Regions from separate parts of the Lysobacter sp. K5869 genome, predicted to be linked through region 2. Evidence: predicted binding sites of a transcription regulator. Region 2 holds the regulator's gene; each other region holds the start of a gene.
The links. The regulator sigma-54, encoded in region 2, starts transcription at its own class of promoters, with help from an activator protein. The targets are predictions, from matches to a motif close to TGGCACGNGCNTTGC.
Positions count from the first base shown of each region.

Region 1 (2,178 bases), 750 kb from region 2:
ACGTTGTCGGGCTCCATCGTCTGCGCCATGCGGAAGCGTTCCAGCGCGCGGTCGGTCCAGCCGCGCTTTTGGTAAAGCACGCCGAGGTCCGACTGCAGGCCCGGGTTGTTCGGGCCGATCGTCGCCATCTGTTCCAGGCGCTGCTGCGCGCCGACGGTGTCCTCGCCGTACAGGCGGATCATCGCTTGCTGGCTGTCGGCGTCGTAGTGGCGCAGGTTCTGGTGGCTTTCCTTGGCGCCGGGCACGCGCACGAACGCGGGCTGCGCTTGCTTGATCTTTTCCAGCTGTTTATCGGCGTCGTCGAAGCGTTCGCTTTCCGAGTAGGCGTAGGCCAGCTGCAGTTGCGAGTCTTCGTCCTCGGGCCATTGCTGGACGACGGTTTCCAGCACGGTCGCGGCTTCTTCGGGATGCTTGGCGGCGAGCAGCGAGGCGCCGACCTTGGCCAGCGCGTACATCGGGATCTCGATGTTCTGCGCCTTGAGTTCGCGGTAGCGCTCGACCACGTCGGCGTGGCGCTCCAGGTGGTTGAGCATCACCAGTTCGTCGAAGCGCGTGCGCAGGTCGGCCTGTTGCTGCTGCGGCGTCTGCGCGGCGCGGTTCTGCGCGAGCAGCTCGCGGGTGCGCTGCATTTCTTCCAGACGCAGCGCTTCGCTTTGCGGGTAGGCGGTGCCCCACAGCACCCGGCGGGCGAAGCGGTCGGCGTTCAGGCGCTGATGCTCGTCGGCGTTGAACAGCTGCGGCTTGGCCTGGGCCAGCGACCACGCGCGCTCGGCGCCGCCGAGGTCCGCCAAGGTCAGCACTTGCAGGCGGTACAGGCGGTCGTCGCCGGGGCGCGCGGCCTGGGCGGCTTCGATCCGCGCCAGGGCGGGCAGCCATTGGCGCTGTTCACGCAGGCGCTCGATCTCGGGCAGGGGATCGGCGGGCGCGGGATCGGAATTTTGCCGCGGTGCGGCAAAAACTGACGTTGTGGGGCAGGTTGCGATCACCGCCGCGAGGGCGGCGGCGAGGGCGAGGGGACGCTGTATAGGCATGGGCACCGGGTTCCGTTGGGCCGGGGGACGCTTCGGGATCGATAAAAATGTGAGAAGAGTCACATTTTAAGGTGTGGACGCAAAAGATGTGCCAAGTGGCCGCGGACGGCAACTGATTCTTGTAATTCAAGCCGTTGTTTTGATTGTATTTTTGTGCGGTGAAGAGGGCGTCTAGCGTGCTGCGCCGCGGTTTGACAAGGCGCTTTTAGATCGATTCAAATCGGTGCGAAGCAAGCAGGGACGGCGTCGATCGGCGTCGTTGGGGACAGGCTGTACGGGCTGAACCGTGCGGCGCGAATCGGACCCGGGTCCGGGGCAAGGGAGCAGCAGACATGTCGGTAAACCGAGGCCGCCGCCGCGCGGACGCGACCGTAACGGCCTTGGCCGCGGCCTTGGCGCTGGCTCTGGGCGCGCCGGCGCAGGCCAAGAGCCGGGTGTTCTGGAGTTCGTTCGAGCCGGCCGAGCCGGCCCCGGCGCTGCTCGCCGGCGGCGTTCCGCGCCTGCGCCCGGCCGGTGGCCCGCCCGCCGCGGCCGCGCTGACCGCCAAGCCCGAGGCCGGCTTCACCGGTCTGCACTCGTTGCGTTACGACGGCCAAGGCGGCGGCGAGCAGCGCGCGCAGGTGTTCGAGGTCGATCTGCCGGTGGCCAAGGACAGCGAGCTGTCGTATCGCCTGTTTCCGCTGTCGGCGCGGCAACTCGATGCCAAGGCGAGCCAGCTCGACGATCTGCGTTACGCCTCGACCTTCGTCGCGATCGACCTGGAATTCGACGACGGCACCCGCCTGTCGCAACTCAAGCCGGCCGACCGCTACGGCTTCGCGCTGACCGCGCGCGGCCAGGGCGAGGCGCGCTTGCTGTATCCGGATCAATGGAACGCGGTGAGCAGCCGCATCGGCGATCTCGCCGCGGGCAAGCGCGTGCGCAAGATCGTGCTGGTGCACGATGGCGCGGCGGGCGCGGCCTATGGCGGTTATCTGGACGATGTGCGGATCGAGCCGGCGCCGCTGCGCAAGGACAAGGAACTCGGCAAGCTCGCGGCCAAGCATCCCAGCGAGTTCGTCGACACCCGCCGCGGCAGCAATTCCAACGCGCGCTTCTCGCGCGGCAACAATTTCCCCGCGGTGGCGCTGCCGCACGGCTTCAATTT
Region 1 covers NZ_CP072597.1:4,791,166-4,793,343, reverse strand. Annotated here, with positions in the region: gene pgaA (poly-beta-1,6 N-acetyl-D-glucosamine export porin PgaA) at 1-1,031, opposite strand, end outside; gene J5226_RS20100 (GH92 family glycosyl hydrolase) at 1,364-2,178, shown strand, end outside.
Region 1: the regulator sigma-54 is predicted to act here: its motif matches at 1,111-1,125, upstream of pgaA (poly-beta-1,6 N-acetyl-D-glucosamine export porin PgaA).

Region 2 (2,178 bases):
TGCAGGGTGCGGCCGGCGAGATTGAGGGTGGCTTCGGCTCGATGGTCGGGCTTGTCGAGGCTGAGCTGGGTGCGGACGTCGAAAGGTTGGTCGAAGTGGCGTTGCAGTCGGGCCAGCTTGGATTCCACGTAGTCGCGCAGGGCTACGGTGACTTCGATCTGCTGGCCGTGGGTTTCGATACGCATCGGGGACCTCCTTCACGTCGCGGATGAATGCAGAACTTGCATGGCTCTCTGAGCCATTCGAGAGGTTCCGCCCGGCCTTACCGGACCGAAACGGAACCGGGTGACGCCCTGGCCGTAACCAGGGAGTCCAGCATCGCACGCTGGGCCGCCGGCGCAAGGGGCCGGCTTCGTGCTTTGGTCGTAGGCGCGCGCGAAGGCCTTGATCGGCCAAGGGTTTTTCGACTGTGTAAAGTTTTTGCAATGGCGATGGGCGCAATCGGCATAAGCCGCGGCGCGGTCGCGCACGGGGCTGAGAGGCTCGGTTCAGACAGCGCCGCCGGGGGGGCGCTCAGGCCATGCGCACGCGGTCCTGCGAGGACGGGATGCTCATCGCCTCGCGGTACTTGGCGACGGTGCGCCGCGCCACCGGCACGCCGGTGGCCTTGAGGGTCTCGGCCAGGCGCGCGTCGGACAGCGGCTTGCGCGGGTTCTCGGCCTCGATCAGGCGCCGGATCATGGCCTGGATCGCGGTGCTGGAGGCCTCGCCGCCGGCGCCGGTCTCGATGCCGGAGGCGAAGAACGCCCGCAGCGGCACGGTGCCGCGCGGGGTGCGCGCGTACTTGCGCGCGATCGCGCGCGAGACGGTGGATTCGTGCAGGCCGACTTCGTTGGCGACCTCGCGCAGGGTCAGCGGGCGCAGCGCGCTGTCGCCGAATTCCAGGAACGCGGCCTGTTGCTTGAGCAGGCAACGCGCCACTTTCAGCAAGGTGTCGCCGCGCGCTTCCAGGCTCTTGAGCAGCCAGCGCGCTTCTTGCAGATGCCCGCGCAGATAGCTCGCGTCGGAGGCGCTGGCGTGGCGGATCATGCCTTCGTAGCCGCGGTGGATGCTGATGCGCGGGCGCATCGCCTCCGACAGCGCGACCCGCCACAGCCCTTGCTGGCGCCAGATCACCACATCCGGGGTGACGTAGGTATCGGTGGAGATCGCGCCCATCTGCGCGCCGGGGCGCGGGTCGAGCGAGCGCAGCAACTGCACCGCGACGTCGACCTCGGCCGGATCGAGCTTGAGTTCGGCGGCCAGCCCGGGCACGCCGACGCGCGGCAGGCGTTCGAGCGGGCCGGCGACGATCTGCAGCGCGAGCTGCTTGCCCGGGGTGTCGTTGGACAGCGTGCCCAGCTGCAGGCTCAGGCATTCGCTGAGCGAACGCGCGCCGGTGCCGACCGGGTCGAAGCGCTGCACCTGATGCAGCACGGTCATGACTTCGTCTTCGCCGACGCTGAGCTCCGGCGCCAGCGAATCGGCGATGGCCTGCAGCGGTTCGCGCAGGTAGCCGTCGTCGTCGATGGCTTCGATGATGGCCACGCCGATGCTGCGGTCGCGCGGCGACAGCGGGCTCAGGTGCAACTGCCACAGCAGGTGGTCGAGCAGGGTCTCGGCGTCGGCGACCTGTTCGGCCGCGGGCGAATCGTCGTCGTGGTCGGACGGGCCGACCCGCTCGTACCAGGTCTCGCCGTCGTCCATCGTCCACTCCGGCTCGGGCGTGGCGTCGGACGGATGCGCGCTCTCGCCGTTGCCGTCCTCGGACGAGGAGGACGAGGTGACGGTGGAGGCGTGGATGGGCTCGCCGGAGTCGCCCGGCTCGGGCGGCGCCGGCTCGGTCCAGTCCAGCAGCGGATTGCTTTCCACCGCGCTCGCCAGTTCGGCTTCCAGCTCGACCGCCGAGAGTTGCAGCAGGCGGATCGCCTGCCGCAATTGCGGCGTCATCACCAGCTGTTGTCCGAGAGAGGCTTGGAGGCGGGGCTTCATGATCGAGGAGGGACGCGACCGGTTGGGCGGCCGCCCGCCGAAGGGCGGGGGGCCGGAGTCGCGCATCGCGGGCGTCGCCTCACGCCCGGAGCCGCTCGAGACGTACAGCCGGCTCGAGGTTACAGACGGAAGGAGTCGCCCAGATACACGCGACGGACATCGGGATTGGCCAGCAGCGCGTCCGGAGCCCCCTGCGCGAGCACGCCG
Region 2 covers NZ_CP072597.1:5,537,072-5,539,249, reverse strand. Annotated here, with positions in the region: gene raiA (ribosome-associated translation inhibitor RaiA) at 1-185, opposite strand, end outside; gene J5226_RS23515 (RNA polymerase factor sigma-54) at 514-1,971, opposite strand; gene lptB (LPS export ABC transporter ATP-binding protein) at 2,091-2,178, opposite strand, start outside.

Region 3 (2,178 bases), 2.7 Mb from region 2:
ACCGGATTGGTTGCCGAAGATGATTTCCGCCGCGCTCGCTTGGCCGTCGATCCAGCGCTTCAGTGGATCGAGGTTGTACGCATCGTCGAAAATGAAGGGGCCCTTCAAACCCGACCAATAAAGCACGAGCGTGGCGAGTGCCGCGATGTAGAAGAGGATGCGCGTTTGGCTGGCGGACATGGGCGACCGTAAGTTCATTGCAGCGGAATTCGAGTTGCTTGCCAAAAAAAGAACCCCGGCGAGCCGGGGTTCTTATAGCATCCATATGCGGGTGTCGGGATCACTTCCTGCATTCGGCGGGAAGTTGCGACTTCGGCACGCCGTTGAGCTCCTTGCACTCCCACTCCACTCGGCCGCTTCCTTCGCCGGGAGTGAGTTCGATCTTCGCGGCTTTTCCGCCCGTGTTGCGGGTGGTCAGCGTCAGCACGCCCTTGTCGCCAACATCGATGGAGGCGCAGTACTTGCTCGCAACGAATTTGTATCCGGTGCTGCTGGGCGTGATGAGGGCCAGTTGGCCGATGTCCTGCGCCGATTCGCTGACCGCGATCTTGGCGCCGGCGGCGGCATACAGGCACTCCGCGTTTTTGGTTCGGATCGAGTAGTCCTGATAGGCCGGCAGCGCGATGGCTATCAGCAAGCCGAGGATCGCGATCACGATCATCAGTTCGATCAGGGTGAAGCCTGATTGATGTTTCATAGGGATACCCCCGGAAGCGCCAGTGCGATGAACCTTGGAACGGTCGGATCGTCAGGGGGGTGATCCGTTACTGCAAAAAAAGGCGTGGTGGGGCTTCTCCGCCGCCCTTTAGCAGAAACCCCGGCGAACCGGGGTTTCTGGTGTAGCTCACGCTGTCGGGCAGCGTATTAGCCGCGGCACTCGGCCGGCAGCTGCGACTTCTTGGAACCGTTGGTTTCCTTGCAGGTCCAGTCGATGCGACCGGCGCTGAAAGCCGGGGTCAGATCGAACTTCGCCATCTTGTCGGCGCCAGTGGCCTGGGCTTCGGTCTGGATCACGCCGTTGGCGGCGATCTTGACGTCCTTGCAGTAGTCGCTGGCCTTGAACTCATAGCCGGTGATCGACTGGGAGGTGATGGCGGCGAGCGAGCCACGGTCCTGAGCGGTTTCGGACACGGCCAGCTTGGCGGCGGCGGCGACGTTCAGGCACTCGGCGTTCTTGGTGCGGACGGTGTAGTCCTGGTAGGCCGGCAGAGCGATGGCGATCAGGATGCCGAGGATCGCGATGACGATCATCAGTTCGATCAGGGTAAAGCCTTGCTGCTTCTTCATGGTGTATCCCCTAGGAGTGTTGGTTGCTTCACGTGCCAGCGAGCGTCGGCTTTCGATCCATCGAAGGTGCCTGGCGAGCTGTCCGTGCACGTAAGGACTACGCACAACCCGTGCCAAGTAGTGGCGCATATGGCACTGGCCAGGAAACTGCTAGGGCAGTCACGCATCGAGGCTGGGTAAGGGTGAGTGAGGTGACGTTTTGGGTCAGTCCGGGGGAGGTTCTGGTGACCAAAAACGTCAGATTGGAAGATGCCCCCTCGAAAATGTGATGTTCACCGAAAATTCTCCGGGGGCAGCTTTTGCGACGAGCCTCGCGAAGGCGCTTGTCGGGAATTGGCGGCTGAATGGGGTGGGAGAGTGGCGCCTGCGAGAGCTGGCCTGGGAAGGGCCGTTGTGCGTCGGTGTGGACGCAAACGCTTGGCCTGGAAATAGGGGGGCGGCGGCGTCGGTGTTCACCGAGCGGCCTGGTCCGATCCGGTCGTGAAGGCGTTGCAGGCCCTTGAATGCCGTATCGGGGCGATGCCGCCACTGCCGGGCGGACCGCTCTATCGAATAATGAGAGGCCGGATGCGTCCTGCGTGCCCAGTGCGGCACGTCATGCGGTCTTGCGAGAGAACGGCGAACTGCGTGCGTTGCGTGTCGCTGCGTTCCTCATGTCGCTATCGGTGCCGCTCAGCCGCGTCGTGGCGGCTCGAACAGGTTTGCGGTGAATCTTTGTTCTCGTGCCGTATCGAGTCCCAGGTTTCCATTGCTCGATCGACTCTTTCGCCGGAAACACAAAGCGCCGGCTCTCGCGAGCCGGCGCTTTGTGTTTCCGGCGCCGATACCTGGGGCATCGGCACCGATCGATAGAGAACGACTTGAGCGAGTCGCCGAGAATTAGCCCCTGCA
Region 3 covers NZ_CP072597.1:2,258,545-2,260,722, forward strand. Annotated here, with positions in the region: gene J5226_RS09740 (tetratricopeptide repeat protein) at 1-180, opposite strand, end outside; gene J5226_RS09745 (pilin) at 281-697, opposite strand; gene J5226_RS09750 (prepilin-type N-terminal cleavage/methylation domain-containing protein) at 865-1,287, opposite strand; gene J5226_RS09755 (prepilin-type N-terminal cleavage/methylation domain-containing protein) at 2,167-2,178, opposite strand, start outside.
Region 3: the regulator sigma-54 is predicted to act here: its motif matches at 1,389-1,403, upstream of J5226_RS09750 (prepilin-type N-terminal cleavage/methylation domain-containing protein).

Region 4 (2,178 bases), 1.7 Mb from region 2:
TCCGGCGAGGACAGCGCTTGGTCGTCGAGCAGTTCCTGTTCCCAGTGCGGATCGGTCATGGCGGTGTCCTCAGGCGCCGCTCGGCATCAGCAGCAACAGCGCGGCGCCGAACGCGACGCGGTAGATCGCGAACGCGGTGAAGCGGTGGCTCTGGATGTAGCGCAGCAGCCATTTGACCGCGATGAAGGCGGTCACCGCCGAGGCGACGAAGGCCACGCCGAGCGCGCTCCAGTCCTCCTGCGCCGCGGCCGGGGTGCCGACCACGCCGAGCAGCTCGTAGGCGCTGGCGGCGAACATGGTCGGGATGCCGACCAGGAACGCGAACTCGGTCGCCGCCGCGCGCGAAGTGGTGCCGGCCAGCAAGGCGACGAAGATCGTCGCCGCCGAGCGCGAGGTGCCCGGAAACACGCCGGCCACGACCTGGGCGATGCCGACCAGGGCCGCGACCGTCCAGGTGATCTCGCTGCGTTCGCCGAGCGCGGCCGCGCGCTTGGCGGCGAAGTGTTCGGCCGCGACCATCCACACGCCGCCCAGCACCAGCGCCCAAGCGATCGGGGTGACGTGGTCGGGCAGGGTGAAGCCGGCCTTCTTGACCACGATCCCGAGCACCGCGGTGATGCCGAAGGCGAGGCCGAGCTTGAGCAGGTAATCCAGGTTGTCGCGCTGAGTGAAGCCCAGCGCCAGTCCCCACAAGCGCTTCCAGTAGATCGCCACCACCGCGAGGATCGCGCCGGCCTGGATCGAGATGTTGAACAAGTCCGAGCGCGCGCCGAGCCAGTGCTGGGCGATCAGCAAGTGGCCGGTGCTGGAGATCGGGAGGAATTCGGTGATGCCTTCGATGATGCCGAGGAGGAGGGCGGCTAGGAGGTCAGTCATGCTTGGGGGGTGAAGGGAATGAGGGGAATGAGGGGAGCGGGGAATGGATGGAGCGGGGCGGCGGGCAGGATAGCCGATGCGGCGTTGCACTAAATTGGTGCGTGGTAGCGGTTTTCTGATTCTTTTTGGTGCCTTGTGGGGCTGGGACGATCTGGGGTGACTGAATAATCAAGGGTTTAGGATCGGATTTGTGTTGGCACGCCCCTTGCTTTCTCTACAACGTCACCGCGTTCCCGCCATTCCCCGCTCCCCTCATTCCCTTCATTCCCGGATCCAACCATGTCCCTCGAACACGTCGAAAAGCTCATCAAGGACCACAAGGTCGAATTCGTCGATCTGCGCTTCACCGACATGCGTGGCGTGCAGCATCACGTGACCTTCCCCAAGTCGATCGTCGAGCCGAGCCTGTTCGAGGACGGCAAGATGTTCGACGGTTCCTCGATCAGCGGCTGGAAGGGCATCAACGAGTCGGACATGATCCTGCTGCCCGACGCCTCGACCGCGTTCCTGGATCCGTTCACCGCCGATCCGACCGTCGTGCTGACCTGCGACATCCTCGACCCGGCCACCATGCAGGCCTACTCGCGCGACCCGCGCGGCGTGGCCAAGCGCGCCGAGGCCTACCTCAAGTCCAGCGGCGTCGCCGATCAGGCCTTCTTCGGCCCTGAACCCGAGTTCTTCATCTTCGACTCGGTGCGTTACGCCAACGACATGGGCCACACCTTCTTCCACATCGATTCGGAAGAAGCCGCGTGGAACTCGGGCCGCGAATACGAAGGCGGCAACAGCGGCTACCGTCCGGGCGTGAAGGGCGGCTACTTCCCGGTCGCGCCGCTCGACTCGCTGCACGACATCCGCGCCGAGATGTGCAAGACGCTGGAACAGGTCGGCATCGAAGTCGAAGTGCACCACCACGAAGTCGCCAACGCCGGCCAGTGCGAGATCGGCACCAAGTTCAACTCGCTGGTCGCCAAGGCCGACGAGCTGTTGACGATGAAGTACATCATCAAGAACGTCGCCCACCGCAACGGCAAGACCGCGACCTTCATGCCCAAGCCGATCGTCGGCGACAACGGCAGCGGCATGCACGTGCACCAGTCCTTCGCCAAGGGCGGCGTCAACCTGTTCTCCGGCGACGGCTATGGCGGCCTGTCGCAGATGGCGCTGTGGTACATCGGCGGCGTGTTCAAGCACGCGCGCGCCATCAACGCCTTCACCAACTCGGGCACCAACAGCTACAAGCGCCTGGTGCCGGGCTTCGAGGCGCCGGTGATGCTGGCCTACTCGGCCCGCAACCGCTCG
Region 4 covers NZ_CP072597.1:1,260,476-1,262,653, forward strand. Annotated here, with positions in the region: gene J5226_RS05380 (DUF2750 domain-containing protein) at 1-59, opposite strand, end outside; gene J5226_RS05385 (undecaprenyl-diphosphate phosphatase) at 70-876, opposite strand; gene glnA (type I glutamate--ammonia ligase) at 1,156-2,178, shown strand, end outside.
Region 4: the regulator sigma-54 is predicted to act here: its motif matches at 1,071-1,085, upstream of glnA (type I glutamate--ammonia ligase).